2 regions of the Arthrobacter sp. TmtSoilC77 genome follow, and region 1 is predicted to be linked to the other one. Evidence: predicted binding sites of a transcription regulator. Region 1 holds the regulator's gene; the other holds the start of a gene.

Region 1 (9,440 bases):
GCGCGTCATCCCACCTGCTGTAGGCGGAGACGATGTCTGCAACCAAACGGTGCCGGACGACGTCCGCAGCCTCCAGGATGGAGAAATTGACGTCATCTATCCCGGTGAGGATTTCCCGTACGATCCGTAGACCGGAAGTGGAGCCAAAAGGCAGGTCGATCTGCGTTACGTCGCCTGTAACAACCATCTTGGAACCGAATCCGAGACGGGTCAGGAACATTTTCATTTGTTCAGGAGTGGTGTTCTGGGCCTCGTCCAGGATGATGAAGGCGTCGTTGAGCGTCCGTCCACGCATGTAGGCCAACGGTGCGACTTCGATGGTGCCGGCAGCCATCAGCCGGGGAATGGATTCGGGATCCATCATGTCGTGCAGGGCGTCGTAAAGCGGCCGCAGGTAGGGGTCGATCTTGTCGCTCAGCGTTCCCGGCAGGAAGCCCAGCCGCTCCCCCGCCTCAACAGCGGGCCGGGTCAGGATGATCCGGCTTACTTCCTTGAGTTGCAGGGCCTGCACTGCCTTGGCCATGGCGAGGTAGGTCTTGCCAGTACCTGCCGGGCCAATGCCGAAGATCACTGTGTTCGCATCGATGGCATCCACATAGTTCTTCTGGTTCAGGGTCTTGGGCCGGATGGTTTTGCCACGGCTCGACAGAATGTTGTGGGTAAGGACATCCACGGGATTCTGGACTGACTGTGTCCTCAGGAGGGACACGAGCTGCTGGAGGACATCAGGGGTAACGACGGTTCCCCTGGCAACCAGTCCGCGGACCTCCTCAAGGAGGCGCATGATGCGCGGAATGACCGTGGATGGACCGGACATGGACAATTCATTGCCGCGAACGTGGAAATTGACGTCCGGGAACTGCTCCTCGATGTAGCGCAAGGCTTCGTCATGGCTGCCCAATGAGTGAACCATCTGATCGGAGTTGTCGAACGTGACGATTTCCGTGCGCGTGCCCGGTAAGGTGTGCGGGAACTCGGTGGTGGCTGGGTTCCCGTTTCCGGTCCGCAACCGCCCATTCAGGGATTCACTCATAGTGGTGGCCGTGCGGCCTCTTCTCCTCCGGTCGGAATACAGTTGGTCCATCGTTTCGACAACGGGACTGGCTGAACCGCCAGGCCATATGCCGGAATGCCTTCAATCCTACGCCAGCCCGGAACGACAAGGGCGTACACGCGGGCTTCGTCCACCTTGCACGGGCCGCGGGGGGACGACTTTTTGTCTCAACTCGGCATCAAGCGGGTATCAATCCTGTTTCAGTTGCCGCCAGTGCCCGCAAACCCGGCCAGCCGCCGTCGACGATATGCCAAGCTGGCAGAGCGGGTAGTCAGACTACGCCCGTTCGACGCGTCGGCGACAACCACCGGCCGCAAAGGCAAGGAACCCCAATCGTGCAGTCAGTAAGCCATCAGCCCGGCGGGCGAAAGCGGAAAAAGTCCGCCGTCGCCGCGCCTGCGATGCTTGCTGTCCTTTTGCTGACCGGCTGTATCGCCAACGGTGGACCCACCCAAGCTACCTCCAGCGCGCCGCCCGTCAGCGTCCAGGAAGCTCCGGCCAGCAATGCTCCACTGGAGACCACCCAGGCGTCCACCAAGATCCCGGTTTACTGGATTGGACGGAGCAAGGAAGACGTCTACCTGTACCGCGAATTCAGGGACATCTCCGGCGACGGAAACCCCGTCACCACAGCACTGCGGATCATGATGGCCGAAAAGCCGTTGGACCACGACTTCTTCACTCCCTGGCAGGACCCAGGCAGCCTGGCAACCTCCATTTCGGGCAAGAACGTGATCACGGTTGATATCTCGCGGGACGCCTTCAATTCCAACCTTGATGCAGGTATGGCGCAACGGGCTGTGCAGCAGCTGGTCTACACGGCCACCGCAGCGGCGTCGTCGTCGGGCCTGATCAATTCAGGGCAGCAAATCCAGGTGGTCATTCTGGTCGACGGCCACACGGATTTCATGGCGTTTGGCCAGGTGCGGCTCGGTCAACCAATGGCCAGGGACGCTTCCTTGGTTGCGCCACTGTGGATTATCGACCCGCAGGAGGACACCTCGCTGCCCGCCGGCGCCGTTAAGTTCAATGGCCGCAGCACTGACAGCTCCAAGCCGGTCAGCTGGCAGATTCTCCGGGACAACGGCAGCGGCGAGAAAACCAGCCTGTTGACCGGCCAGACGAAAGCCACCGGCGAGCCGGGACAATTCGGCGTGTTCTCCTTCAGCGCAACCCTGAAACCGGGGAAATACGAATTACGCGTGACCCAGGTTCAGGACTCCGGGCAAGCAGACACATCCACCACGGATACGCGTCTTTTCAGCGTCGGCTAGAGCCAGGGTCCCCAGGGTAGTTTCGCTTGCCAGCCCCCACGGCCTACCAGCGGCCCAGGACGTCGGAGGCGAGTACGACGGCGGCGGGTCCCGCCGTCGATGACCTCAGGACGTGGTGGCCCAAGAGAGCCGTGACCGCCCCGGCGTCGCTGAGGCGCGTCACTTCGCGCGGCGAGATGCCACCTTCCGGCCCCACGATCAAGAGGACTTCACGCGGCGACTCCAGCCCGCCGCCTTCAGCCACGAGCGGCGCTTCAAGGACGGTCCGCAAAGGGTTCTTGGCGTCCTCGTGAAGGATCACAGCCAGGTCTGCGGCAGCAACAGCCTTTGCCAGCGCCGCGGAATCCAGGATGGGACGTACCTCGGGTATCCATGCCCTGCGGGCCTGCTTGGCCGCGGCAGTGACCACGGACTGCCACTTGGCGTGGGCCTTTGCAGCGCGATCCCCCTTCCAGCGGACAATGGATCGCTCGGCCTGCCAAGGGATCACTGCATCAATGCCCAGTTCGGTGGCCGTTTCAATAGCCAACTCGTCGCGGTCACCCTTGGCCAATGCCTGGACAAGCACCAAACGCACATCCGGCTGGTCCTCGAAAATCACACTGGATGCCATGACGGACAAACTTCCAGGGCCGGCCTCTGCCACCGTGCCTGTCAGGCGGGCTCCTGCGCCATCGGCAATGTCCACGGCCTCACCGACGGTGAGGCGCTTCACCGTCACGGCATGCCGGGCTTCCGCACCGTCGATGACGAACAACGCGCCCGGCTCAACACCGTCCAGGGTCCCGGCAGGCGTGAAGAAAACGGGGTTGCTCACCGCTACAGGTTACCGAGCTTGTCCCGCAGCTTGGCGAACATGCCGCCGCTGGCCACGAGTTTGCCTTCGCTGAACTGCTCGCCCCGCAACTTGGCAAGCTGCTGCAGAAGCTCTTCCTGTGCCGGATCCAGCTTGACCGGCGTCTCAACGTGCAGGTGCACCTTGAGATCGCCGCGACCGTAGCCCCTGAGGTGGGTAACGCCCAAACCGCGGAGCGTGATGACCTCGCCGGACTGGGTGCCGGCCTTGACGTCGATCTCCTGGGGCCCGTCAAAAGTTTCCAGGCTCAGTTCCGTACCCAAAGCAGCGGCCGTCATCGGAACGCTCAGTGTTGCGTGCAGATCGTCGCCTTCACGGATATAGGTGGAGTCACTGTTGACGCGGATCTCTACGTAGAGGTCGCCGGCAGGTCCGCCTGCCGGTCCTGCTTCGCCCTGGCCGGAGAGCTGGATCCGCGTACCCGTGGCAACACCGGCAGGTACCTTGATGGTGAGGGACCGGCGGCTACGGATGCGGCCCTGGCCGTTGCACTCATTGCAGGGATCCTTGATGACAGTACCGAAGCCTTCGCAGGAACCACAGGGGGCCGTGGTCATGACCTGGCCCAGGATGGATCGAACGGCCCTCTGGACCTGGCCACTGCCGCCACAAATGTCACAACGCTCCGGGTGGGTGCCCGGCCGGCAGCAGCTGCCATCACACGTGGGGCAAACCACTGCCGTATCAACTTCGAGCTTCTTGTTGACACCGAACACGGCGTCTTTGAGGTCGATGCGGACGCTGATGAGTGCATCCTGGCCCCGACGCACACGGGAGGCTGGTCCAGCGTGTCCGCCGCCACCGCCGAAGAAGGTGTCGAAGATGTCCTGGAAGGCAAAGCCTTGGCCTGAGTAGCCGCCGCCGAAGCCGTTGTCAGTGCCATTCTCGTTGCCGGTGGCATCGTAGACGCGACGCTTCTGGGGGTCGGACAGCACTTCGTAAGCATGCGTCACGGCTTTGAACTGCTCCGCGACATCCTCCCCGGGGTTGACGTCCGGGTGAAGCTTTCGCGCCAACTTGCGGTACGCCTTTTTGATCTCTTCCCCGGTGGCTTCCGGTGAGACTCCCAAAACGTCATAGTGGCTGCTCAAAGTCGGTATCTCTTCCTTGTTGTAAAGCGGTTCTTACCTCGGGGCTGGCGTCAGCCGCCGAGAATGCGGGAAAGGTAGCGGGCCACGGCGCGCACGGCAGCCATGGTGGTGGGATAGTCCATCCGGGTTGGTCCGAGGATTCCGACCTTGGCTCCGGAGCCGTACCCCGTTGCCACGACCGAGGCCTCGGCCAGGCCATCGTAAGGATTCTCGCGTCCGATGCTGACTGTCACGCCGCGGGGATCATCCCCCATATCGGACAACAACCGGAGCATGACAACTTGTTCCTCAAGAGCTTCCAGCACTGGCCCGATACTCAACGGGAAATCCACATTGGAGCGGGCAAGGTTGGCTGTTCCGGCCATGACGATGCGCTCTTCACGGCTGGTGTCGCTCAAAGCCTGGAGACCATGGGCAAGATGCTGCGCGAGTGCGCGAAGGTCCGGCGGGCACAGCGCCACGACGGATGGCAGCACCTGCGGCAGCAGCGCCAGCTGGGTTCCCGCGATACTGCCAAGGAAGCGGGAGCGCAGGGCCATCAGGGCCTCGTTGCTGACATCGGAGCCAGCCTCGATGACCTTCTGGCCAACGCTTCCTGTATCTGCGATGAGCACCACCAGCACCTGCTTGGGCGCCAGGAGGACAAATTCAACGTGACGGACAAGTGCGCGGTTGGAGTGCGGGTACTGTACGACGGCGACCTGGTTGGTCAGTTGCGACAGGAGCCTGACGGTGCGCTCAAGGATGTCATCGAGGTCGTCCGGCCCTTCCAGCAGCGAGTGGATGGCTCGACGCTCCGCGGCGGACAACGGCTTGACCTGCGAGATCCTGTCCACGAACAGCCGATAGCCCTTGTCCGTTGGGATCCGGCCGGCACTGGTGTGCGGCGCCGCGATCAGGCCCTCTTCTTCAAGTACGGCCATGTCGTTTCGGATGGTGGCGCTTGAAACGCCGAGATGGTGCCGCTCCACAAGTGCCTTGGATCCAACCGGCTCACGGGAATGCACATAATCCTCAACAATTGCGCGCAGTACTTCAAGCTTGCGTGGCTCACTCATTGCAACACCTCCTGACGACTGTCCCGGCCTGTGTAGGACCGATAGCTTTTCGGACCAATACTTAGCACTCAACATGCCCAAGTGCTAACAAGTCTAGTATGAGCCAGCACGTTGCTAGCATTGAAACCGCCCGCGGGAGTTATTCCCAGCACAACCAGCACAAAGGGGTATGAAGTCCTTGGCTTTCGATACGTGGGGCCCGCAGGATCTGTCCGCTCCTGCCAAACGCCAGCTCCCCGAGGTAGCCGTCCAGCGCGGGATGGTCCTTGAAGACGTCCAGTCCGGCTGGGTGGGCGAAGTCACCCGCGTGGAGAAATCGGGGGGAATGCACATCGTCTCCCTTGAGGACCGGCGTGGTAAAACCAAGTCCTTCCAGCTCGGATTCGGTTTCCTGCTTGAAGGACAGGCCATCCGCCTCATGCCGCCGGCGGCAAAGGCTCCTGGTTCATCTCTGCAGCCGGGTCGAACGGCATCCGGGTCCGTCAGGGTCCTGGGCCAGCGTGCCCAGGTGGCCAAGGCGAGCCGTATTTGGGTGGAAGGCAAGCACGACGCCGAACTGGTGGAGAAAGTCTGGGGCGATGATCTCCGCATTGAGGGCATCGTCGTAGAGCCGCTGCACGGCGTGGACGACCTCAAGTCAGCGATCGCAGAGTTCTCCCCTGGGCCCGGCCGCAGGCTTGGGATCCTGGTAGACCATCTGGTAGCGGGCTCAAAGGAATCACGCATCGCCGCAGAAGCCATGACGGTGCCCGGAGCCACCGGAAACGTGCTGATCGTCGGCCATCCGTACGTAGACGTCTGGCAAGCGATCCGGCCAAAAGTGTTGGGTATTGAGCGGTGGCCGGACGTTCCACGAGGCACTGACTGGAAGACCGGAATATTGACCGCTTTCGGCTGGCCGCACGAAACCGCCGAAGACATTGGACTCGGCTGGCAGCGCCTGCTTGGTGCGGTCCGCACCTACGCCGATCTGGAAGCCTCGCTGCTGGGAAGGGTGGAGGAAGTCATCGATTTCCTCACCACTGCCTGACGGTCTTGTCCTGAATTTACGTTTCCTGAACGCACTTTTCCCGGGGACGTAACGGGGCGTTGGTCCCGGGATGACCCGGAACCCAGTATTCTGGGACAGCAACACTGCAGCATCTTTACAGCAAAGGGAAGACACCGTGGCAGAGAACGCTCCTGAAGAACCGGGCAGCGCCGCAGGCCAGCCCCAGTACCATGGCGCGCCCGCAAACGCACTCCCACTGACGGCAAGCGAAGACCGCCAGTGGGCCACCCTTGCGCACTTCGGGGGAATTCTGGGATGCCTGCCCTCCCTCCTGATCTATCTGATCTTCCGTGATCGCGGGCCGTTTACGGCGCAGGAATCCAAGGAAGCCCTGAACTTCACGCTCCCTCCGACCATCGCGGCAGTCCTGGCGAATATCCTTGTTCTGCTTCCAGTGGTGGGCAATATCTTTGCAGTCATCGCCACGGGCATCTGGGTAGCACTTACTTGCTTCTCAGTCTCGGCTGGTATTCGTGTCAACCACGGGCAGCCCCACCGCTACAAGCTCAACCTGCGCTGGATTAAGTAGTCCCGGGCCTCCGCAGGATTCTTCCGACGGTTAGTCCGGCAGAATCCTGCGCACCACGGCGTCCGCCAGTAGCCGGCCTTTGAGCGTAAGAACCAGGCGACCCTTGAAGGCCGCAACCGGGTCCACCAGCTCTTCAGCGATAAGTCCCGCCATCGCATGGCGGCCAACTTTGTCCAACGCATCCACCGCTAGCCCTGTACCGAGCCGCGCCTCAAGCATGATGCGCTCGACTTCCCGGGTGTCGGCGTCGAGGGTCTCCCTGCCGGCTGCCGGCGAGTCTCCTGCAGCCAGCCTGTTGGCATAAGCCGTGGGGTGCTTAACGTTCCACCAGCGGACACCGCCCACGTGGGAGTGGGCGCCGGGACCAATACCCCACCAGTCATCGCCCCGCCAATAGGCAAGGTTGTGACGGCAGGCTTGTTCAGGCATTTTCGACCAATTGCTGACCTCATACCAAGTCAGGCCGGCTTCGGAGATTAATTTGTCAGCAAGCTCATATTTGGCGGCGTGGTCGTCGTCGTCGATTCCCGGGACTTCGCCGCGGCGGATTTGGGCCGCCAGCTTTGTGCCGTCCTCCACGATCAGGGCATACGCGCTGATGTGGTCGGGTTCGTAGGAGAGGGCAGTCTCAAGGGACAGTTGCCAATCCGCCATCGACTCTCCCGGCGTGCCGTAGATGAGGTCAAGGCTAACGGCCAGGCCAGCCTCGCGCGCCCACTGGACCACCAGCGGAACACGGCTGGGCGTATGGGTGCGATCCAGCACTTTGAGCACGTGCGGTACCGCGGACTGCATGCCGAAGGAGACGCGCGTAAAGCCGGCATCAGCGAGCACCTTGAGCGATTCCGGCGTCACGGAGTCGGGGTTGGCTTCGGTGGTCACCTCTGCGCCCGGCTCAAGTCCCCAATGCCCGACGGCGGCGCGCAGGATACGTGCCAAGTCCTCGGCAGGGAGCAACGTGGGTGTTCCCCCGCCGAAGAATACGGTGCTCAGGGGCCGCTCCGGCAAGCCGGAAGCATTCAGGGCCGTTGCCGCGAAGTCCAGCTCCGTGACGGCCGTTTGGGCATAAGCATCCTGCGACGCCCCACCGCCGAGCTCCGTGGCCGTATAGGTATTGAAGTCGCAATAGCCGCACCGCACCGCGCAGAACGGGATATGCACATACAGCCCGAACTTGCGGTGCTCGACGCCGGTCAGCACCTGCGGAGGCAACAAGCCATCCGCAGGTGCCGGGTCGCCCAAAGGAAGGACGCTGGGCATCTACTTCTTGGCCTTGTCCTTGGACTCGTCGGTGGTCAGCGCGGCAATGAAAGCCTCCTGGGGCACTTCAACCCGGCCCACCATCTTCATGCGCTTCTTGCCTTCCTTCTGCTTCTCAAGCAGCTTGCGCTTACGGGTGATGTCACCGCCGTAGCACTTGGCAAGAACGTCCTTGCGGATGGCCCGAATGCTTTCCCGGGCAATGATGCGCGATCCGATGGCAGCCTGGATGGGCACCTCGAACTGCTGACGCGGGATGAGTTCGCGCAGCTTGCCGGTCATCATCACACCGTAGGCGTAGGCCTTGTCACGGTGGGTGATGGCACTGAAAGCATCCACTTGCTCGCCCTGGAGAAGGATGTCCACCTTCACAAGGTCCGCGACCTGTTCGCCGTCGGCCTTCCAGTCCAGTGATGCGTAACCGCGTGTCTTGGACTTCAGCAGGTCGAAGAAGTCGAAGACGATTTCGGCCAGCGGGATCCAGTAGCGCAGCTCCACGCGGTCTTCGGACAAGTAGTCCATGCCACGCATCTGGCCACGGCGGCTCTGGCAGAGTTCCATGATGGATCCCACGAACTCGTTGGGCGCCAGGATCGTAGCGGACACCATGGGCTCGCGGACTTCTGCGATCTTGCCTGTGGGATATTCGCTGGGGTTGGTCACGTGGACCACCTTCTTGTCTTCCAGCGTGACCTCGTACTCAACGTTGGGAGCTGTGGAGATGAGGTCCAGGTTGTACTCGCGCTCGAGGCGCTCACGGGTGATTTCGAGGTGCAGCAAACCCAGGAAGCCAACGCGGAAGCCAAAGCCCAGGGCGGCGGACGTCTCGGGCTCGTAGACCAGGGCGGCGTCGTTAAGCATCAGTTTCTCGAGGGCATCGCGGAGAACAGGGTAGTCAGTTCCATCGAGCGGGTACAGGCCCGAGAACACCATCGGCTTGGCGTCGGCGTAGCCGCTGAGCGACTCCGATGCCGGTTTGGCGAGGTTGGTTACGGTATCGCCCACCTTGGACTGGCGAACATCCTTCACACCGGTGATGAGGTAACCCACTTCACCGACTCCGAGGCCCCTGGACGGTGTAGGCTCCGGGGAACTCACACCGATCTCCAGGAGCTCGTGCGTGGCCCGTGTTGACATCATCTGGATGCGTTCCCGCGGATGCAGCATGCCATCCACAACGCGGACGTAGGTGACCACGCCACGGTAGGTGTCATAGACGGAGTCGAAGATCATGGCACGTGCCGGTGCGTCGGGATTGCCGACGGGG
Region 2 (22,169 bases), 690 kb from region 1:
ACGACGTCCCCCGCCGCAAGCTCCACCTGGACCACCGCCGGAAGCAGCCTGCAGCGGTTGGCCGGATCCGCTCCGGACATCGCACGGTGCAACATGACCTGCGCCTGGGACGTTTTGTTCTGGGCCATACGTAGAAGCGCAAGGCCAGGCAATGGCTCAAAGCCGGTCTCCCCGGCCTTGGCGTAGGCTGCGTCGGCCTCGTCAAACCTGCCCCTGAGGCGGAGGACTTCCCCCTGTTGGTACCAAGCTCCCCAGGCCGCTTCCGGATCGCCCCGACGCGAACGGTCCTGGGCGATGCGGGCCGCAGCCAAGGCCTCGTCCCAGGCTCCATGCAGGATGAACAGCTCTGCGCGGTGCGATTGGCATTGCCCGCTGAACATCACCATGTCCGGCCGGTCTCCGCACCACCGCTCCAAGGCTGCTGTCCATTCCTGGGCGCGGTGGACGTCCAAAGCGAGCCGGCAGCTTCCAATCACCGCACAGTAGATGATCCCGGAAGGTATGGGCGAGACCTCGCCGGCGGTGACGGACAACATCACTTCATCGAGGAGCTGCAATCCCTCGTCCGGGGAGCCGAGGGTAATCCTGGCCGTGCCCAGGCCCAGCTGGCCCAACGCCATGAGATCCCTGTCGTGGAAACGCCGGCCCACTTCAAAGGCCCGGCCAAACAGTTCGTGGCTGGCCTCGGGGTTTCCTCCGTAAAGTGAACCCAGGGCGGATGGGATGAGGAGGTAGCCCTCCGCTTCGGTGGGCTCTTCCATTTCCGCAATCAAATGCTGGGCGCGGGACATCCAACCGGAACTTCGCGCGGGCTCCCCGATGTCCATGAGGAACAGCACCAGCCACGCCGCACAGCGCGCCGCACCGGCCATGTCGCCCAATGTCAGGAATTCCTCATGGGCCCGCGTCAGGTACTTCACTCCGTCATCGTCATGGCCCAGCAGCATTGCCACGGATGCCACCAGTTCCATGTCCCGGGCAGGCAAGCCGCCTTCGGAATCGGCCCGGGCAAGGCAGTCCAGCGCATCGCTCCAGCGACGCTCGGAGAATGCCGAGCGTCCCATATCCAAGGCTGTGACCGACATAGTGAACACTCATTCCGCGACCGGGAGCAACCCGGTTGGCGCACCCAAGCCGCCGTATTAGCGTCAGGGTACCGCCGCCGTCGTAAGTCCCACAATAGGTCCCCGCGGCTCCGGGGAACCTGCGGGTTGCTGACAAAAAAGCCCTGGCCACACGAAGGTGACCAGGGCTTTTTTGAACAGGCTGTTAGTGCTGGTGGCCTGCGTGTGCGTCTTCTTCCTCGGCCGGCTTTTCGGCAACCAGGGTCTCAGTGGTGAGAACCAGGGCAGCGATGGAAGCGGCGTTGCGGAGTGCGGAGCGGGTGACCTTGACGGGGTCGATCACGCCGGCGGCGATCAGGTCCTCGTACTCGCCGGACTTGGCGTTGAAGCCGTGGTTGGCTTCGAGTTCGGAGACCTTGGAAACGACGACGAAGCCGTCGAAGCCGGCGTTCTGGGCGATCCAGCGCAGCGGCTGGATCAAGGCGCGGCGGACGATGCCAACAGCTGCTGCCGCGTCACCTTCCAGGGCCCTGACGGCCGGGGACTCGTCCAGTGCCTTGAGGGCGTGGATGAGCGCGGAACCGCCACCGGAAACGATGCCTTCTTCAAGGGCTGCACGCGTGGAGGAAACGGCGTCCTCGATGCGGTGCTTCTTTTCCTTCAGCTCAACCTCGGTGGCTGCGCCAACCTTGATGACACCGATGCCGCCGGCCAGCTTGGCAAGGCGCTCCTGCAGCTTCTCGCGGTCCCAGTCGGAGTCCGTGCGGGTGAGCTCGGCACGCAGCTGGGCCACGCGGTCGGCAACGTCCTGCTCGGTTCCGGCGCCATCGACGATGGTGGTGTTGTCCTTGGTGACCGTGATGCGGCGAGCCGTACCCAGTACCTCAAGGCCAACAGTGTCCAGCGAAAGTCCAAGGTCCGGGGAAACAACCTGTGCGCCAGTGAGCGTAGCGATGTCCTGCAGCATGGCCTTGCGGCGGTCGCCGAAGCCGGGAGCCTTGACGGCGACGACGTTCAGGGTGCCGCGGATGCGGTTGACGATCAGCGTGGACAGGGCTTCGCCTTCGATGTCCTCGGCGATGATGAACAGCGGCTTGGAGGCCTGCAGCGCCTTCTCCAGCAACGGCAGGAATTCCTGCAGCGAGGAGATCTTGCCCTGGTTGATCAGGATCAAGGCGTCTTCGAGGACGGCTTCCTGGCGTTCTGCGTCAGTGACGAAGTACGGGGAGAGGTAGCCCTTGTCGAACTGCATGCCTTCGGTGAGGACGAGTTCGGTCTGGGTGGTGGAGGACTCTTCGATGGTGATGACGCCATCCTTGCCCACCTTGCCGAAAGCCTCGGCCAACAGTTCACCAATTTCGTCGCTCTGGGCGGAGATAGCGGCAACGTTGGCAACCTGGGTGCCTTGCACTTCGCTGGCGTTCTCCAGGAGGCGGGCTGCGATGGCTTCGATGGAAACCTCGATGCCACGCTTGATCTCGCCAGGAGCGGCACCAGCAGCAACGTTGCGCAGGCCTTCCTTGACCAGTGCCTGCGCCAGCACCGTAGCGGTGGTGGTCCCGTCGCCAGCGACGTCGTTGGTCTTGGTGGCTACTTCCTTGGCCAGCTGCGCACCAAGGTTCTCGTAGGGGTCATCAAGCTCAACTTCGCGGGCGATCGTCACGCCATCGTTGGTGATCGTGGGAGCGCCCCACTTCTTGTCCAGCACGACGTTGCGGCCGCGCGGGCCAAGCGTCACCTTGACAGTGTTGGCGAGCTTGTCGATACCGGCCTCAAGAGACCGGCGGGCAGCATCGTTAAAAGCAAGCTGCTTTGCCATGGTTGTGTCCTTTCAAGACAGAAAACCCGCACCGCAGAAGGTCGGAATGATTCCAACGCGGCTGCGGTGCGGGGCTCCAGGAAGTTACTTTACGACGATCGCAAGGACGTCGCGGGCGGACAGAACGAGGTACTCGTTGCCGCCGGTCTTGACTTCGGTTCCACCGTACTTGGAGTAGATAACGACGTCGCCAACAGCTACGTCAACCGGCACGCGGTTGCCGTTGTCATCGAAGCGGCCGGGGCCGATTGCAACAACTTCGCCTTCCTGCGGCTTCTCCTGTGCGGAGTCCGGAATTACCAGGCCGGAAGCCGTGGTCTGCTCTGCTTCGAGCGGGCGAACAACAATACGATCCTCAAGAGGCTTAATCGAGACCGACACTCGGACTCTCCTTTTCATGAGCTGATTCATGGACTAAGAACTAGGGTGCCGTGGCGTGCAACCGTCGTCGCGGTGCCGGTGGACGCCTGGCGTGATTAGCACCCTCCGGGGGAGAGTGCTAACAAGACTCTATGTAAGCGTTAGCACTCGGTCAAGGTGAGTGCCAGAATTTCGTCGTTGGTGAACTCCCGTTACCGCCCGGTGAGGTCATCCAGATCGTAGTCTTCGCCGTCGTCATCCTCATCCACAGGTACCGATCCGCGATTCAAATACAGCACGACGGCGGCTGCCAGGGCCACGACGCCGGAAATCACCAGGGCGATAATCCCGCCAATGCGGGCCCCGCTGTAGAGGTCCCGGATATCGCGGGCTTCATCAGTAGCGTCGTTCACGCTCTTGCCTGTGACGGAGTAGGCAGCTGCATTGAATGAGTCCAGGACGAAGATGACGATCAGCAGGGCAACGCAGATTACCGCGATCACGGCCCCCGCGATCAAGGCAGGACGCGCAAACGCCACAAGGGACCGGCCGGCGGAATGCTCTGAAGCTCCCGGGGCAGCGGGGCGGTTCCCGCCCGGGTTGTTCGTGTCGGAGGGCTGCGGAGCTGCGTTGTCTTCCATGAAAACAACCCTATCGGGCTGATTCCCAACTCACGGTGTCAAGGCGCGCCCCGTTAGGCTTGATCCCATGTCTCATGCACCGCAGGAACAGATCGCACCCTTGCTGACCACTGAAGGATGGGAACTCCTTGCCTCGCTGGGGCCGTACCGCGAAGCCGATGCGTTCAGCATGAACGCCGATCTTCGAAAGGCAGGCCACTCCCCTGAGCTGGTGGCCGCGGTACTCACGCAGTCCCGGCTCCGAACCCGCGCCGAGGCCAAATTCGGCGAGTTCGCCCGCCAGATGCTGTTCACCCAGGCCGGACTCGAGCAGGCGACGCGCCTCAACGTCGCGGCCCGGCACGCCGAGCGTTTTGCCAAGGCCGGCATTTCCCACGTAGCAGACCTTGGCTGCGGCCTCGGAGCCGACTCCATGGCCTTGGCCTCGATGGACATTGCCGTGACCGCAGTGGAGATGGATGAAACCACTGCGGCCTGCGCCACGATCAACCTCATGCCCTTCCCGCACGCCACAGTGGTGCATTCGGATGCCACGTCAGTGGAACTGGACGGGATCGACGGCGTGTGGCTGGATCCCGCACGGCGCACAACCTCGACGTCCGGGACAAAGCGGATCTGGGATCCGGAAGCATTCTCTCCCCCGTTGTCGTTCGTTGAAGGCCTGGCCGCAGCCGGCCGTGCGGTCGGCGTCAAGATGGGTCCTGGCATGCCCCACGACTCGGTTCCGGCGAACTGTGAAGCGCAGTGGGTCTCCGTAGGTGGCGACGTCACGGAGGTCACCCTGTGGTTCAACGCCGTGGCCCGCCCCGGGATCCGGCGCGCGGCACTTGTCATCGGCTCCCAGGGCGCTGCCGAGCTCACCAGCGGTGAGGATTTCGACGGCGGCCCGGTAGCCGCCGTCGGGCCGGTTGAGGGGTTCCTCTACGAACCTGACGGTGCCGTCATCCGCGCAGGCTTGGTGGCCGACGTCGCAGAACGCCTGGGCGGGCACCTGGTGGATGAACATATCGCCTACATCTGCGCCCCGGAACTCGATGACTCGCCTTTTGCCAAGGCTTACAAGGTGCTGGAGGTCATGCCATACAACGTCAAAGCCCTCAAAGCCTGGGTCAAAGCGGACGGCATCTCGGTGCTGGACATCAAGAAGCGCGGCACCGCTGTCACTCCCGAAGAACTGCGGAAACAACTGCTTCCATCCAAGCGCGACACCAAGCCCGCAAAAACGGCCACCCTTGTCCTGACCAGGATTGGCGAGGAAAGAGTGGCCGTAGCGGTGGAGCCCGTGACGTTCTAGTCCACTTCAGCGGCGGGAGAATTCCGAGGCTTCGCGGACCTGGTCAGCACTCGGGCGGAGGCCCGTGTACAGGACGAACTGCTCCTCCGCCTGGATGGCGATGACTTCCGCTCCAGTGATCACCGGCTTGCCTGCCTGCCGGGCAGCCGTGATGAGGGGCGTCTCGGAGGGTAGGGCGACGACGTCGAACACTATCTTTGCCGCCGCAATGGTTGCGTCGTCAAAGGACTGCGCCCTTTCGTCCGCACCAGCCATGCCCAGGGGCGTGACATTGATGATGAGGTCCGCCGTGGATCCGTTGACGTCGTCCTGCCATGCGAAACCGTAAAGGTCCGCGAGCGCACGGCCTGTGGTTTCGTTGCGGGCAACGATGGTCACGGACGTAAAGCCTGCATCGCGGAGGGCTGCGGCCACCGCTTTCGCCATTCCTCCGGCTCCTCGCAGCAGCACGGTGTGGCTGCTGGGTACTTTATGGTCCTTCAGCAGGCGGGCAATGGCGATGTAGTCGGTGTTGTATGCGGTCAGGACGCCGTCGTTGTTGACAATCGTGTTGACCGAGTCGATGGCCTTTGCCGAGGGATCCATCACGTCCACAAGCGGGATGACCGCTTCCTTGTAGGGCATGGAAACCGCGGCTCCCCTGATGGGGAGGCCGCGGATGCCAGCCACTGCAAGAGTGATGTCCGCCGGGGCGAATGCCTTGTAGACAAAGTTCAGTCCGAGCAGATCGTACAAATAATTGTGGAACCTGGTCCCAATGTTGCTGGGCCGGGCCGCGAGCGAAATGCACAGGGACATGTCTTTGTTCAGGATTGGCATTCACCCATTAAACAACGGGCCGTTTGCGCTTCCGCGCCGTTAGCCCTGGCGGGCCTTCATTCGCGGGTTGTTCTTGTTGATGACGAACGTGCGCCCACGGCGTCGGACGATCTGTGCGCCCGGAATCTTCTTGAGGGCACGCAGTGAGTTCCTGACCTTCATGGTTTTTCTCCTTGTTGTTGGTGGTTGGTTTTTGGGGTGGCTGGCTAAAAGGCTTCGCTAAGTTCCAAGGGGTCCTCCCAGACACCAAAGTCGAGTTCCATCTCGGCCTCCGTCAATTGGCAGCCCTCCAGAAGGGCGCGGATTTCCTGGGGGTCGATGTCCTCGGAGCGTCCGGTAATGGCCAGGACCGTTCCGCGGTCGCCGTAATTCGGGTGCCAGTCAAGGACGGCGTCGACGTCGGCTCCCACCTTGCCTCTGCGACCTGCTGCAGGTGCGTCCGCCAGCCAGGTTCCGGTGCTCTCAAGCCACACCCGGGGACCAATTCCCTGTACCGCAATCCGGATCTTGGCAGCCGAGGCGATCCACAAGCGTCCGCGGAGCCAGTGGGTTCCGGCCGCGAGTTGGGGAAGTGCTTCACGGAAACGGCCGGGGTGCAGCGGCCGCCCAGCCTTGTGGAGGACGGTTCGGAAGGAACCGGGCGAATCATCCAAAGGCACGCAGACCACTCCGGGCCGGGTGCGTGCGGCCGCTTCGGCGTCGTCGAAGCAGCCCGATCTGAAGTCATCGGCCGCACCGATTGCTGCAGCGTGTGGTGCCAGCTGCCCGAGCAGCTCCACGCCAGTCACCCATTCTTCGGATCCCATGCGGGGATTTCCGGACAATTCCGCTCCCAAGCCCGGGTGCAACATGACTGTGTCCACCTGCCCGAACTCGCCGATCAGGAACTCGCCGCTGGTCCGTTCATCCTCCGGCATCGATGTGAAGCCGGATTCAAAGAGGGTGTGCCGGTCCCAGATGTGATCGTCGAGATCCACGGGGTCCAAGGCCAGGATGGCGTTGTCCATGACGGCAGGCTGGGTGAGGCCGCGCCGGAGTTCCGCGACTGCCATCCCTGCCGGGACGCCGGGTGGTAGGCCCAGGACCACGTGGTCGAACCCGCAAGCGGCGAGGCGCTCCGCCGTCGGTACGACATCCAGCTTGACCGTACAGCTGAGGCAACCGTGTTCCAGAACGGTTGTTTCGCGCTCAAACAACTGGCCTCCCCTGTAGACGCGCCGCATGACCAAGGAACCATCCAGGAGGTCGTGAAGAACGACGACGGAGTTCGTGTGGGTTCGACCAAGCCGGGCGGTGGCCGCTTCGCGGCACTGACTGTCCAGGGAGCTGACAACGGTGAGGTGCATGGAAGGATTCTAATTGAAAACCATTCTCATTAGCAATTCGCTTGCGATGTGTCTCGGCGCTTAACTTCGCCCTGTCCGCAATCAGCCATGCTCCGGCTGCACTAGACTTGAGCCGACCGCTGACGGCCCCGCAGCGGGTTGCGTCCAGCAGAAAGTCCAGCAGAAACAAGCAACGAGGGGACTACGTGCAGATTGAGTTTGCGCCATCCAGGCAATCGACACTGGGTGTGGAATGGGAGTTGGCGCTCGTCAATGCACGCACCGGAGAACTGGTTTCAGTGGCGAACGACGTCCTCAAGGGTGTCGCTGCGAACCATCCGGACCTCAACGAAGACGACGAACACCCCCACATCAAGCGCGAACTGCTCCTGAACACGGTGGAACTCGTTACCGGAATCTGCGAAACGGTCAAGGAAGCAAAAGAGGACCTCAACCGCTCCCTCGCCGCTGTCCGCGAAGTCACCGACCCCATGGGAGTGGAGGTGTTCTGCGCAGGCAGCCATCCCTTCAGCCCTCCCCTGCTCCAGCCGGTCACCGACAAGGAGCGTTACGCCAAGCTGATCGAGCGGACCCAATGGTGGGGACGCCAAATGGTCATCTATGGTGTCCACGTCCACGTAGGCATCGATCGCCGGGACAAAGTGCTCCCCATCCTGGACGGCCTGGTCAACTACTTCCCGCACTTCCAGGCACTGTCCGCCTCCAGCCCCTTCTGGGCCGGCGAAGAAACCGGCTACGCATCCCAGCGGGCCCTCATGTTCCAACAACTCCCCACCGCTGGCCTGCCGTTCCAGTTCGAAACCTGGGAAGCATACGAGTCCTATGTCCAGGACATGTTCACCACAGGTGTCATCGACGCCATTTCCGAGATCCGCTGGGACATCCGGCCTGTTTACAACCTGGGCACTATCGAGATGCGCATTTGCGATGGCCTCGCCACCCTTGAGGAAGTGGGCGCCATCGCCGCACTCACACAGTGCCTCGTGGACGAGTTCTCCTCCATCCTCGACGCCGGCGGGAGCATCCCCACCATGCCGCCCTGGCACGTCCAGGAGAACAAGTGGCGTGCGGCGCGCTACGGCATGGAAGCCATCATCATCCTCGATGCCAAGGGCAACGAGCAATTGGTCACCGAGCACCTCGCAGAAACCGTCGCACGCTTGGAACCCGTGGCAGCCAAGCTTGGATGCTCTGAGGAACTGGCCGACGTCATGAAGATCATTGAACGCGGCGCCAGCTACCAGCGCCAGCGCCGCGTGGCCGCCGAACACAACGGGGACCTGCAGGCAGTGGTCATGGACCTCGTACAGCAGATGCGTAAAGGCCCCGACGCATAGTTGGGTGGAGTTACGCAGCCACCGACACCGTAGTAACGGGCATGGAGGAATCCGGCGCGAACGCTATTCCGCTGGGCCCGATTCCGGCCATGACCAGTTGAGCACCGAGGGCTGCCACCATGGCACCGTTGTCCGTGCAGAGGTCCAGTGGCGGCACGTGCAGCTTGATGCCCGCCGATACACACCGTTGGCCGGTCAATTCACGCAGCCTCGAGTTGGCAGCAACACCTCCACCAAGGAGCACGTCGGTAATGCCATGCTCCCTGCAGGCCAGGACCGCCTTTGAACTGATGACGTCCACCACGGCTTCCTGGAATGCCGCTGCGATATCGGCTACGGGTACTTCTTCCCCACGGGCTTCGAATTGCTCCACGCACCGGGCCACCGCGGTTTTAAGGCCGCTGAAGGACCAGTCGTAGCGGTGGGGTCCTTTCTCCTCCGTGGTGCCCATGTATTTGGGCTGGGTGAGGCCGCGCGGAAAGCGGATGGACTTCGGATTGCCTTGGCGTGCCAGCTTGTCGATGGCGGGGCCACCCGGGTAGCCAAGGCCCAGGATCCGGGCAACTTTGTCGTAGGCTTCACCGGCGGCGTCATCGATGGTGGAACCAAGGAGCTCCACGTCATCTGTAATGCTGCGGATACGGAGGATCTCCGTGTGGCCACCGGAAACCAGGAGTGCACCGAGGTTCTGCGGCAAGTGGCCGGCACCCAGGCCGGCGGCAGCACCGGCGTCGGGCCTTGAATCCAGCAGCCCCACGCCAACGTGCGCTACCAGGTGGTTGATCGCGTAGAGCGGCTTGCCCGTAGCCACGGCCAGGGCCTTCGCTGCGCAGACACCAACCATAAGGGCGCCCGCCAGGCCCGGCCCGGATGTGACGGCAATGGCGTCGATTTCCTCCAGAGTCACTCCGGCTTCATGCAGCGCTTCCTGAAGCGTGGGGACAAAGGCATCCAAATGGGCACGCGAAGCGATCTCAGGGATGACACCACCAAAGCGCACGTGCTCGTCCATGGAGGAGGACACCGTGTTGGTCAGCAGCGTTGTACCGCGCACGATTCCAACGCCGGTTTCGTCACAGGACGATTCGATGCCCAGCACCAACGGCTGCTTCGGCTGTTCTGGATAAGGGCCGCTCACGCGTTGGCTCCTTCTGTGGAATGTGACGTGTTCAGTGTCATGGGTTATTCAGGGGCAGGCGCATGATCAACGCATCCGTACCGTCCCGGTAATACCGCGGCCGGACGTGGATCTGTTCGAATCCGAAACGCAGATACAGCTGCTGTGCACGGGGGTTGTCCGCGCGCACCTCCAGGAGGAGGTCCGCCGCGTGACGCCGCCGCGCCTCCTCGATCAGCTCGGTCAGGATGGCAGAACCGATGCCTTTGCCTTCGAATTCGGGAACGACGGCGATCGTCTGGACGTCAGCGATTGGCTCAATGCACATCAAGCCGGCGTAGGCCACGATCTGGCCCTCAACCTGGGCCACCACGTAGCGGCGCGTCTCCGGCTGTGACAACTCGTCGAAGAACATCTGCAGGGGCCAGGCATCCACGGGGAACAGTCGACGTTCCAAGGCTTCGACGGCCGGGACATCAGCCTCGGTCATATCGCGCAGGGAAACTCCTGCGAGTTCCAGTTTGGGTGGGAGTTTCATCAGTCCACTTCCCTCACAGGGCACGCTTCCTGGGACCCGGCACCTGGGCGTCCGATTCGCGCAAGTACAAAGGTGTGGAGTCCAAGAGCTCCTGCCCTGCCGTTATTCTGGCAAGCGCGAGCTGGCCAAGGGACGCCGCGTCCGGTTGGGCCTCGGCAAAGTCTTCGTCGGCACGGAGGACGTCGGCGTACAGTCCAGCGCCGGCCCCAAACACGGGCAGGTCCGGTAAGTCCGAGGCGAAACCCACATGCGGCCCGTCGATGAGCTGGGGAAGCTGGCCTTCCTCAAGGACGTACCGCGCCCAGTAGACCTCTTTGCGCCGCGCGTCAGTGGCCACCAGGAATTCGGGAACAGCCGCAGTGGACTCCGCTACTTCGAGGGCGATCGCATCAAGGCTCATCAACCCATACAGCGGCTTGTTCCAGACGAAAGCCAGGGTCCGTGCGGTGGCAATACCTGAGCGCAGCCCGGTAAACGGTCCGGGGCCCACGCCTGTGACTATCACGTCAATGTCCGCGCCGGTAACGCCGGCACCGGCCAGCAGCTTCCCGATGCCCGGCGCAAGGACTTCGGCATGGCTTCGGGTGTCCTCGGTGGAAAAGGAATCCACCACGCCTTCCATGGCAACATCCGAAATCAGCGCAGCACTGGCCACTGCCGAGGTGTCGATAGCCAGGATCAGCATCAGTGGCCTCCTTCGGAGATCGTGGTTTCAAGAAGCTTCGGCGCCTCGGCCCAGCGTGGGCCAAAACCGCGGAAAATGATGGTGCGTGGTTCGTCGTCGTCATCAGTGTCAAAGTCCAGGACCGTGCCGCTGTCCTCGACATGGATAGCCGGCACAACGCCTTCGGCACCCACAGACCGGTGAAGGTCCACTTCCAGGCGGCTGTCCGAGAGGTGCTCAACCCGGTCCCTCCCCCACTCCACCACGGTGACGGACGAGTCCATGGTGTTCTCGAGATCAATGTCATCGATCTCAGCAGCTGATTCCAGCCTGTAGGCGTCGACGTGGACCAGGTCCGGTCCACCGGGGCGTGGGCCATCCGGAAGGTTTGGGTGGATCCGAACCAGCACGAACGTAGGCGAGATGATCCCGGCACGTACGCCCAGGCCCTCTCCCAGCCCCTGGGTGAAGGTCGTCTTCCCCGCACCCAGCTCTCCGGTCAGGACAAGGAGATCTCCCGCCTCAAGCACCCCGCCCAGTGCTGCACCGAGCGCGTGGGTTTGTTCCGCCGTCGTGACCTTCAGGCTGCGTTCCCAGAATGGTTCGCCGCCTTTCAATGGTTCGCTTGGTTCGAGCAGTGGTTCGTTCATAGCGTCGCCGATTCCGATGCTGCCTGGGTGCCCTGGTGTACCTCCGGCAGCGCCGGAACCTCGTTGACGTAACTGCGGGGCACCCGCGGACTAATGCGGGTCACGATCTCATAGTTGATGGTTCCCGCTGCCGCCGCCCAGTCATCGGCGGTGGGGCCGCCATCGGCACCGTCGCCGAACATCACGGCTTCGCTGCCCTTAAGCCCGGCCGCTTCTTCAGGGGTGAGCGGTCCAAGATCAATCACCATCTGGTCCATCGCGATCTGGCCCACCACAGGGTAGGTGACGCCGTTAACGCGAACCGGACCGCCCGTGGCGATGCGCGGGACCCCGTCGGCGTAGCCCAGGGGAACCAGGCCCAGCGTGCTCTCCTGGCTGGTGTGGTACTTCAGGCCGTAGGAAACGCCTTGCCCCTCCGGGACCTTTTTGCAGTTGGAGAGGAGTGTGCGGACGCTCATGGCAGCGTGCAGGCCAAGTTCGGCGGAGGTGACTCCTTCGAAGGGCGACAACCCGTAGATGCCGAGCCCCACCCGGATGAGGTCGAAGTGCGAATCCGGCCGGGACAGCGCAGCGGGAGTGTTGGCGATGTGCCTGACCTCGGTATCGACGCCGGCATCCTCAGCGATGGCGAGTGCGTCACGGAAAACCGCCAACTGCTGGTCCGTTTCGGGCCGGTGCGGTTCGTCGGCCACCGCAAGGTGGGAGAAAATGCCCACAACGCGAAGCAGGCCCTCGTCCTGGTATTCCATGGCCTGGCCCACCAGCTGGTCCCATTCGGCGATTGGACAGCCGTTCCGGCCCAGCCCTGTGTCCACCTTCAAATGGACCCGCGCGGGACGCTCCTGTTCGCGGGCCGCCGCCACCACGGCGTCGAGTTCCCAACCGGAAATCCCGACGTCGATGCCGGCGGCAACTGCGGCTTGGAAGTTGCTTTCACGGGTGTGCAGCCACGCCAACAACGGTGCGTCTATGCCCGCTGCACGCAAGGCGAGCGCCTCTGAAATGTGGGCGACGCCCAGCCAGGCCGCTCCGGCGTCGAGGGCTGCACGTGCAACCTGAACCACGCCATGGCCATAAGCATCGGCCTTCACCACAGCCATCACGGAGGCCGGGGAGGCGATCGCGACAAACTGGCGAACGTTGTGCCGCACGGCATCAAGATCGATCACGGCGGAACGCTCAAGAACCGCTGACTTTGCTATGGAGGCCTTGGACCCGATCCCGATATCTGCAGCTGCTTCGTAAGTCACCCTAGAGATTCTAGTGGTGCCGGGGAACGGGGGTTCAATTCCCCCCGTTCCTACTGGGCATCGGACAAGTGCGCGATCGTGGCGCGGGCGCGTCGCTGTGCTTCAGCGGGGATGTCCTTCACGATCGGTTCAAGGAAGGCGAAGCGCCGCAGCCACTGGCTCGATTGGCGTTCCTTCCGCGCGTTGGCACGCTGCCACCAGTCCGCGATGTCGCCCCAGCCAGGCGCTGCCAACGACCCACCGACTTGTTGGACAGCCAGCGAGGCACAGAGGTTCGCGAACCGCAGGCGGTCCCCCAATCGCCATCCTGCCAGGCACCCCACAATGAAGGCCGCCCCGAAACAATCGCCGGCGCCGGTGGGATCGTACGCGGACACGGGCAGCGATGGCACCCATTCCTCTTCGCCCGTCTCCGAGTCCACGGCCATAGCCCCCTGCGCGCCCAACGTCACCACAGCCACTGGAACGCGATCGGCCAGGGAATAGAGCGCCGCCCACGGATCGGTCTTGCCTGTGAACGCCATGGCCTCCGGCGCGTTGGGCAGGAAAGCGTAAAAATGTTCCAGTTGCTCCAACCTGCGCTGGGACCACTCTCCACTGGGGTCCCAGCCCACCACGCCGAAAAGTTTGGTTCCGGCGGACTTCGCCGCCAGCATCCAGGGTTCCAATTCCTCGCCCAGATCCGCGACGGCCGCGAGCGCCTTGGGTGGCTTTCCGATCAGGTCCGAGGCTTTGATCGGCGCGGGGTGCCCGTGGGTGACCATGGATCGATCCTGGTTCACGCACATGGACACGGTAACCGGCGAGTGCCAGCCCGGGACGCGACGCGACAGGGACAAGTCCACATGCTCCTGGCTTTCAAGGATCTGCCAGTTGTAATCCCCGTAACCGTCGTCGCCAAAGGCTGCCGCCAGGTTGGTCCTCAGGCCAAGCCGGGCCGCGGCGATCGCTTGGTTGGCAACCCCGCCCGGGCAGCTGCCCATGCCTTCGCTCCACACTTCAGTGCCGGGCTCGGGAGAGTGCGGGAGTCCGGTGAAAATGATGTCCTGGAAGACCGTTCCTGCCAGGAGAAGGTCGCATTGGCCGTCGCCCTCGGTGCGCACGGCGGCAAGGGGATCAAAACGTCGCTGGTGCATTGCGTCCATGCACGGCACACTACGCTGCGCCTTCCGGGCTGCATAGACTCGGATCATGCGGCTCATGATCGCCGGTGGCGGCGGCTTCCGGGTACCCCTTGTGTACCGTGCCTTATGCACGGGTCCATTCGCGGGACTGGTGCACGAGGTGGTGCTCTACGACGTCGATCCCGCGCGTCTCGCCGCCATCCAGGCAGTCCTCCGCGATATGCCCACGACGGAAGGTTCCCGGCCCGCCGTCGTGATTTCAACTGACCTGGGGCAGGCACTCACCGCCACCGATATGGTCTTCGCCGCGATCCGCCCGGGCGGAACGGCAGGACGGATCGCCGACGAACGCGTGGCCCTGGATCTCGGTTTGCTGGGCCAGGAAACCACGGGTGCGGGCGGCATCTCCTACGCCCTCCGCTCCATTCCGCACATGCTGGAGCTCGCCGAGGGAATGCGGCACTATTGCCCGGATGCGTGGCTCATCAACTTCACCAACCCCGCCGGGATGGTCACCGAGGCGCTTGTGCCGGTGCTAGGACGAAAGGTGATCGGTATCTGCGATTCCGCCGGCGGCCTGGCCCAACGCGCCGCACGGGCCGCCGGTTCACCCCTTCAAGAAGGAACGCTCGACGGCGTGGGCTACTTCGGGTTGAACCATCTGGGCTGGCTCTACAAGCTGGCACCCGACGGCCGGGATCTGCTGCCGGAGCTGTTATCGGATCGTGGGGCGCTGGAACGAATCGAGGAAGGGCGTTTGTTCGGCCAGCACACCCTGGAGAAACTCGGTTGCCTGCCCAATGAATACCTTTACTACTATTACCAAACCGAACAGGCGACTGAAGCCATCCTGACGCAACGCGAAACGCGTGGGGCGTCCATCCACCAGCAACAGAGCTCGCTCTACCCATCCCTTGTGGAAGCCTCGAACGCCTACGCCATGTGGGATGCGGCCCGGCGCTCCCGCGAGGAAGGCTACCTGGCCGAGGCCCGCACACACGGGGAGCACCGCGACGAGGAAGACCTCGCCGGGGGCGGCTATGAGCGTGTGGCTTTGTCCGTGATGCGGGCCCTATCCGGAGGCGGGACGGCGCAGCTGATCCTCAATGTGCCCAATTCACCCGTAGCCGGCTCTTCGGCACATGAGGCGGAAGTCGCCGTGCCCGGGCTGCCGGGGGACGCCGTCGTCGAAGTTCCCTGCGAGGTAACACCCGATGGCGCCCTGCCGCTTGCGCAGGAACGGCCCGGGGGCCAGTTCCTCACCTTGATGCAACACGTCAAGGAAGTGGAACGGCTGACGGTCAGGGCTGTCCGGGACGGTGACAGGGAGGCTGCACTGCAAGCCTTTGCTGCGCACCCGCTGGTCGGCTCGGCCTCGCTGGGCGCCCAACTCCTTGACGGCTACGAGGCAGCCTTCCCGGAACTGCGAGGACTCTGGAAGTGATTTCTAGAGCTTCCGGTACATCACGTGCAGGCCGACGTACCCAATTTCAGGGTGGTCGAAGGCCTCGGGCACCGTGGCCAGGATGCGGAATCCCATGGATTGCCACAACCACACTGCCCGGACGTTGCTCTCCACCACAGCGTTGAATTGCATGGAGCGGAATCCTGCCGCTTTGGCTTCCTTTAACGAGTAGGCACACAGCGCCCGTGCAATTCCCTGGCCCGAATGCCTGGAGCTCACCATATACCCGGCGTTCGCCACATGGCTGCCGCCGCCGGCCTGGTTCGCATGGAACTCGCCAGTGCCCAGCACCTCGCCTCCCGGGTGCGGCCCATCCGCAGTGCGCACGGCCACGAACGTTTGGCCGGGCGCTTCCTTCAGCCATTTAGTACGGGCAGCTTCTTCAGTTGTGTCGCGGTCCCAGGTGAAGGTCTCCCCCTGACGGAGGATCGGCTCCATGACTGACCAGATGCCGGGCCAATCTTCGGGCGTGGCTGGGCGGATATCGAAAAGGGTTTCTTGGCTCACAGCGCACAGGCTAGCAGCCTTGTCCACATAGCCGGGATTGGCGCCATGTAGGTCCCGGCTTCAGGAGTAGTGTTTTCTGCAGGGCAAAAGTGGTTTGGCTTCACAAGTTGGCTTCACAAGTTGGCTTCACGGCAAGGAGGAAAGTGTGCCATTGATCCGTAGGGTGGCATTCCTTTCACTGCACACCTCCCCCATGGAACAGCCAGGGGCCGGAGACGCTGGTGGAATGAACGTCTATGTGCGGGCTTTGGCCATGGCGCTGGCCGAGTCCGGTGTGGAGGTGGAGATCTTCACCCGTTCCACCAAAGCCGGCCAGGCCGCCGTCGAGCATCCCGGACCCGGGGTATGCGTCCACAACGTGATGGCCGGACCCCGACGGAAAGTCCCCAAGGAAGAATTGCCTGCCTTGCTCCACCAGATGGTGGAGGAGATCGATCGGATCCGGCAGCAGCAACCCCACGGCCGCTACGACATCATCCATTCCCATTACTGGGTGTCCGGGGTTGCCGGACTGGAATTGTCCGAGCTCTGGGGTGTTCCCCTGGTCCACACCATGCACACCATGGCCAAGGTCAAGAATCTTGTTCTTGAGTCCGGCGAGCGGCCCGAACCGCGGCGTCGGGAGGACGGCGAGCAGCGAATTGTTGATGGTGCCGCCCGCCTCATCGCCAATACTCCAGCCGAGGCAGAAGAGCTTGTCTCCCACTACGGAGCCGACATCGACAAGATTGACGTCGCACCTCCCGGCGTGGACCTGAAAGTATTCACGCCATCCTTCCGTCGCAAGTCGCGCGCCCAGCGGGATGTCAGGCCGGACAGTTTCCACATACTCTTCGCAGGCCGGATCCAACGTCTTAAGGGTCCCCAGGTCTTCGTCAAAGCGGCCGGTCTCCTGCGGATGCGCAGGCCTGACATCGATCTGGAAATGACCATTCTGGGTTCGCTCAGCGGCGCCAAGGACTTCAACCTGCAGCACATCATCGAGGAGGCCGGGCTGGCCGACGTCGTCACGCATCGCCCGCCCGTTGTAGCGCCCGAGCTCGCCAGCTGGTTCCGCTCCGCAGACGTCGTGGTGATGCCCTCGTTCAGCGAGTCATTCGGACTCGTGGCCTTGGAAGCACAAGCGTGCGGCACCCCCGTAGTGGCCACCAACGTTGGTGGGCTCTCACGCGCCATTTCCGATGGCCGGACGGGCATCCTGGTAGATGGCCACGATCCTTCCGACTGGGCTGATGCCCTCGAGGATTTGTACGACGACGTACAGACACGCGAGGACATGGGCCGTTTGGCCGCGACCCACGCCGAATCCTTTGGCTGGCAGCGGACTGCTGCGATCACCTTGGAAAGCTATCGCGAGTCTGTTGGCGGCCTGCTGGTCCCCGGGCGGTGAACCTCACGCGGTTACTGGCTGGCGCCTGATAGATTGTCGCGCACAGCGTAGGCAGGGCGCCGAGCGTCAGCCCACACAGCGTAAGCACTAAGCCGAAGGACAACGATGTCTGAAAACAAGGGCCTGAGCGATCTTGAGATAGCCCACAAAGCCACCATCCTGCCCATCGAAGAAATTGCGCGACGCGCGGGCATCAACGTGGACGCACTGGAACACTATGGGCCTTACAAAGCCAAGATCACTCCGGCCAAGCTTGTGCTCCCCGAGGGCAAGGCGCCCGGCAAGGTAGTCCTCGTTTCAGCCATGTCCCCCACCCCCGCCGGCGAAGGAAAATCGACAACCACAGTCGGTCTGGCCGATTCCCTTGCACGCGCCGGCCACAAAGTGATGATCGCGCTGCGCGAACCGTCACTTGGACCCATCCTTGGCATGAAGGGCGGAGCAACCGGAGGCGGATACTCCCAGGTACTGCCCATGGACGACATCAACCTTCACTTCACTGGCGACTTCCACGCCGTCACCTCGGCCAACAACGCCCTCATGGCACTCGTGGACAACCACATCTTCCAAGGCAACCAGCTCGGAATCGACCCCCGCCGCATGACGTTCAAACGCGTTATCGACATGAACGACCGCTCCTTACGGGAAATCATTATCGGGCTCGGCGGCCCTGCCCAGGGCGTACCCCGGCAAGACGGCTTCGACATCACCGTGGCCTCCGAAATCATGGCCGTATTCTGCCTGGCCGCGGACCTGGACGACCTCCGAGCGCGCTTGGGCCGGATCACCTTCGGCTACACCTTCGACCGCCAACCGGTAACTGTGGCCGATCTTGGTGTGGAAGGTGCCCTGACATTGCTCTTGAAGGATGCCATCAAGCCAAACCTTGTCCAGACCATCGCCGGGACACCGGCACTGGTACACGGTGGCCCCTTCGCCAACATCGCCCACGGGTGCAACTCCATCATCGCAACGCGGACTGCACAGCAACTGGCAGACATCGTGGTCACCGAGGCAGGATTCGGCGCGGACCTGGGTGCCGAAAAGTACATGGACATCAAGTCGCGCATCGCTGACGTGGCGCCGTCCGCCGTCGTTGTTGTGGCAACGATCCGTGCGCTCAAGATGCAAGGCGGAGTTCCAAAGGACAAACTCAGCGAACCCAACGTGGACGCCGTAGCCGCAGGAGTGGAAAACCTCAAACGACATGTTGGGAATGTCGCCAAGTTCGGCATTTCGCCGGTCGTTGCCATCAACAGGTTCGCCACCGACACCGACGAAGAACTTCAGTGGCTGCTGAACTGGTGCGCAGCGGAAGGCGTGGAAGCCGCCGTCGCCGATGTCTGGGGCCGCGGCGGAGGAGGCGACGGTGGGGATGAACTCGCGGCCAAGGTGGCAGCGGCAGTGCAAGGGCCGTCAAATTTCCACCACTTGTACCCATTGGAACTTTCCGTGGAGGACAAGATCCGGACGATCGTGCAGGAGATCTACGGCGCCGACGGAGTGGAATTTTCCGTCCCGGCACAGAAGCGGCTGGTGGACATCCAAAAGAATGGGTGGGGCGGGCTGCCCGTCTGCATGGCCAAGACGCAATACTCATTCACCGACGATGCGTCCAAGCTCGGGGCGCCAAAGGGATTCCGGGTACACGTGCGCGAACTCATTCCCAAGACGGGTGCGGGCTTCATAGTCGCCCTGACCGGAGCCGTCATGACCATGCCCGGGCTGCCCAAAGAACCGGCCGCCATGCGCATGGACGTCGGTCCCGACGGCAATCCCACTGGCCTCTTCTGACCTCCTTAAAAGCAACGCGGGGTCACTTACGGCCCATCCGATGGTCAATCATCGGCCGTAAGTGACCCCGCGTTGCTTGTGCTGTTGCGGTTTAGCGCTCGATATCGCCGCGGATGAAGGCTTCCACCTTGTCGCGGGCGATGTCGTCGTTGAACTGCTCCGGCGGGGACTTCATGAAGTAGCTGGACGCGGAGAGCAGCGGGCCGCCGATGCCGCGATCCAGGCCAATCTTGGCCGCGCGGATGGCGTCGATGATCACACCAGCGGAGTTCGGGGAATCCCATACTTCGAGCTTGTATTCGAGGGAAACGGGAGCATCACCGAAGTTGCGGCCCTCGAGGCGGACGAAGGCCCACTTGCGGTCGTCAAGCCAGGCAACGTAATCGGACGGCCCGATGTGGACGTCGTCAGCGTGAAGGTCGGCCTCAACGTTGGAGGTGACGGCCTGCGTCTTGGAGATCTTCTTGGACTCAAGACGATCGCGCTCAAGCATGTTCTTGAAGTCCATGTTGCCGCCAACGTTCAACTGGTACGTGCGGTCCAAGGTGACGCCGCGGTCCTCGAACAGCTTGGCCATCACGCGGTGGGTGATGGTGGCACCGATCTGGCTCTTGATGTCGTCGCCCACGATCGGAACACCCGCCGCAGTGAACTTGTCAGCCCACTCCTTGGTGCCGGCGATGAAGACGGGGAGAGCATTGACGAAAGCCACGCCAGCATCGATGGCGCACTGGGCGTAGAACTTGGCAGCCTGCTCCGAACCAACGGGCAGGTAGCAAACCATGACGTCTACGTTGGCTTCGCGAAGGGCAGCAACGATGTCGACGTCCTCCTCGGGAGCTTCGACGATGGTCTCGCGGTAGTACTTGCCCAAGCCATCAAGGGTATGTCCACGCTGAACGGTGACTCCGGTGGCAGGGACGTCGGCGATCTTGATGGTGTTGTTTTCGCTGGCGCCGATGGCGTCGGCAAGGTCCAGTCCAACCTTCTTGCTATCGACGTCGAAAGCAGCAACGAACTGAACATCGTTGACGTGGTACTGGCCGAACTCGACGTGCATCAGACCCGGAATTGTGGCCTTGGGGTCAGCGTCGCGATAGTACTGAACACCTTGGACCAGCGATGCGGCGCAGTTTCCTACGCCGACAATGGCAACACGAATCGGATGTGAAGACACGGAACTCCTTTTGAGAACTAAACCTCAGGTGCCAGGCGCAAACTCTGACTGAGCTCAGAGCACGACTGATTGGCACGGCGCCAGTTGGCGCACACTTGCATTGTAGCCAACAGAGAAGGGGCCGGCTTTGTTCCCGCCGGCCCCTCCTGTTTTGTGTCTTTCCCCTGGGTTTACTCCTGCGCCCACAGATTGATGTCGGATTCGACGGCGAACTCATCGATCGCTGTCAGCTCATCAGTGGAGAACTTCAGGTTGTTGATGGCGCTCAGCGTGTCTTCAAGCTGCGAAACGCTGGACGCTCCAACAAGCGCGGATGTTACGGGGGAGCCCTTCGGCTGGTCCCGGAGAATCCATGCGATGGCCATCTGCGCGAGGGTCTGTCCACGGCCCTCGGCGATAGCGTTGAGTCCCCGAACGCGGTCCAGCTTGTCCTCCGTCAAGGCGGATTCGGAGAGGAACCGTTCCTTGGCGGCCCGCGAGTCAGCCGGAACACCGTTGAGGTAGCGGTTGGTGAGCATGCCCTGGGCAAGAGGCGAGAAGGCGATGGAGCCGGCGCCCACCTGGTCCAGTGCCTCGTAGAGGTTCGGCGAGCCATTCTCGGTCCACCGGTTCAGCATGGAGTAGCTGGGCTGGTGGATCAGCAGAGGCGTGCCGAGCTCCTTCAGGATCCGGGCTGCCTCGAGTGTTTGCTCGGGGGTGTAGGAAGAGATACCTGCGTACAAGGCTTTGCCGGACCGGACCGCGTAGTCCAGCGCCCCCATGGTTTCCTCCAATGGAGTCTCGGGATCCGGACGGTGGCTGTAGAAGATGTCCACATAGTCCAGGCCCATGCGCTGCAGGGACTGGTCAAGGCTGGAGATCAGGTACTTGCGGGATCCCCATTCACCATAGGGGCCCGGCCACATGTAGTAGCCGGCCTTGGTGGATATGACGAGCTCGTCACGGTACGGCTTGAAGTCTTCCTTTAGGTGGCGTCCGAAGTTCGTTTCCGCCGATCCATCCGGCGGGCCATAGTTGTTGGCGAGGTCGAAGTGGTTGACGCCCAGATCGAAGGCACGGCGCAGGATGGCGCGCTGTTCGTCGAACCGCCTGTCGTCGCCGAAGTTGTGCCAAAGGCCCAGCGAGATAGCGGGGAGCTTGAGCCCACTGCGTCCGACGCGGCGGTAGGGCATGGTTTCGTAGCGGTTTTCCGCAGCCGAATAAGTCATACGTACCATCCTGCCACTGCACAGATCACCGTGTTCGGGCTGTCCGCAATGTGGGCGCCGTCACCCTTTTCACTGCTCGCCTTGCTGGACGCGCACGACGGCGGCGCTCCCACCGGGCAGGGTCAGCGAACCGTCGTCGAGAGCTACTTCGGTGTCGGTTGCCAGCAGCAGGGACCCAGCCATAGGCGAATCCAACGGCTCGTCTCCAAAGTTGCACACCACGCGGATGGCACCACGGGTCAACTCCAGCCAGTGCTCGTCGTCGTCGAACTCCACCGTGGTCTCGCCGAAACCACCGTTCACAAGCTCCGGCGTATTGCGGCGCAGCTGTGCTAAATCCCGATACAGCCGCAGCAGGCGTGCGTGGTCCCCGATGCTTGGCTCGCTCCAGTCCAGCTTTGAACGCTTGAAAGTTTCGGGGTCCTGGGGGTCCGGCACAACGGCAGGGTCCCAGCCCATCCGTTCGAATTCCTTGATCCGGCCCTTCGCTGTGGCCTCCCCCAATTCCGGTTCGGGGTGGGAGGTGAAGAACTGCCACGGCGTGGAAGCCCCAAATTCCTCGCCCATGAAGAGCATGGGCGTGAAGGGCGATGTCATGGTCAGCA

Evidence for each region. The regulator HrcA, encoded in region 1, represses chaperone genes, less so after heat shock. The targets are predictions, from matches to a motif close to TTNGCACTCGNNNNNNNCGAGTGCNAA.
Region 2: groES (co-chaperone GroES) is a predicted target of HrcA. The motif match lies at 3,405-3,431, and genes of this name have one in related genera.

Annotation. Positions count from the first base shown of each region.
Region 1 is NZ_AP046050.1:2,683,705-2,693,144, forward strand. It holds gene AC6I99_RS12325 (PhoH family protein) at 1-1,033, opposite strand, end outside; gene AC6I99_RS12330 (GerMN domain-containing protein) at 1,456-2,328, shown strand; gene AC6I99_RS12335 (16S rRNA (uracil(1498)-N(3))-methyltransferase) at 2,372-3,145, opposite strand; gene dnaJ (molecular chaperone DnaJ) at 3,148-4,275, opposite strand; gene hrcA (heat-inducible transcriptional repressor HrcA) at 4,326-5,333, opposite strand; gene AC6I99_RS12350 (DUF3097 domain-containing protein) at 5,512-6,363, shown strand; gene AC6I99_RS12355 (DUF4870 domain-containing protein) at 6,500-6,913, shown strand; gene hemW (radical SAM family heme chaperone HemW) at 6,944-8,173, opposite strand; gene lepA (translation elongation factor 4) at 8,174-9,440, opposite strand, start outside.
Region 2 is NZ_AP046050.1:3,371,163-3,393,331, forward strand. It holds gene AC6I99_RS15505 (LuxR C-terminal-related transcriptional regulator) at 1-1,085, opposite strand, end outside; gene groL (chaperonin GroEL) at 1,270-2,883, opposite strand; gene groES (co-chaperone GroES) at 2,968-3,264, opposite strand; gene AC6I99_RS15520 (hypothetical protein) at 3,456-3,884, opposite strand; gene AC6I99_RS15525 (THUMP-like domain-containing protein) at 3,952-5,178, shown strand; gene AC6I99_RS15530 (shikimate 5-dehydrogenase) at 5,185-5,997, opposite strand; gene ykgO (type B 50S ribosomal protein L36) at 6,037-6,159, opposite strand; gene AC6I99_RS15540 (CobW family GTP-binding protein) at 6,204-7,343, opposite strand; gene AC6I99_RS15545 (glutamate--cysteine ligase) at 7,529-8,680, shown strand; gene tsaD (tRNA (adenosine(37)-N6)-threonylcarbamoyltransferase complex transferase subunit TsaD) at 8,691-9,818, opposite strand; gene rimI (ribosomal protein S18-alanine N-acetyltransferase) at 9,856-10,335, opposite strand; gene tsaB (tRNA (adenosine(37)-N6)-threonylcarbamoyltransferase complex dimerization subunit type 1 TsaB) at 10,349-11,020, opposite strand; gene tsaE (tRNA (adenosine(37)-N6)-threonylcarbamoyltransferase complex ATPase subunit type 1 TsaE) at 11,020-11,649, opposite strand; gene alr (alanine racemase) at 11,646-12,899, opposite strand; gene AC6I99_RS15575 (carbohydrate kinase family protein) at 12,950-14,044, opposite strand; gene AC6I99_RS15580 (6-phospho-beta-glucosidase) at 14,091-15,467, shown strand; gene AC6I99_RS15585 (GNAT family N-acetyltransferase) at 15,471-16,004, opposite strand; gene mshA (D-inositol-3-phosphate glycosyltransferase) at 16,141-17,385, shown strand; gene AC6I99_RS15595 (formate--tetrahydrofolate ligase) at 17,491-19,179, shown strand; gene AC6I99_RS15600 (inositol-3-phosphate synthase) at 19,271-20,356, opposite strand; gene mgrA (L-glyceraldehyde 3-phosphate reductase) at 20,527-21,564, opposite strand; gene treZ (malto-oligosyltrehalose trehalohydrolase) at 21,634-22,169, opposite strand, start outside.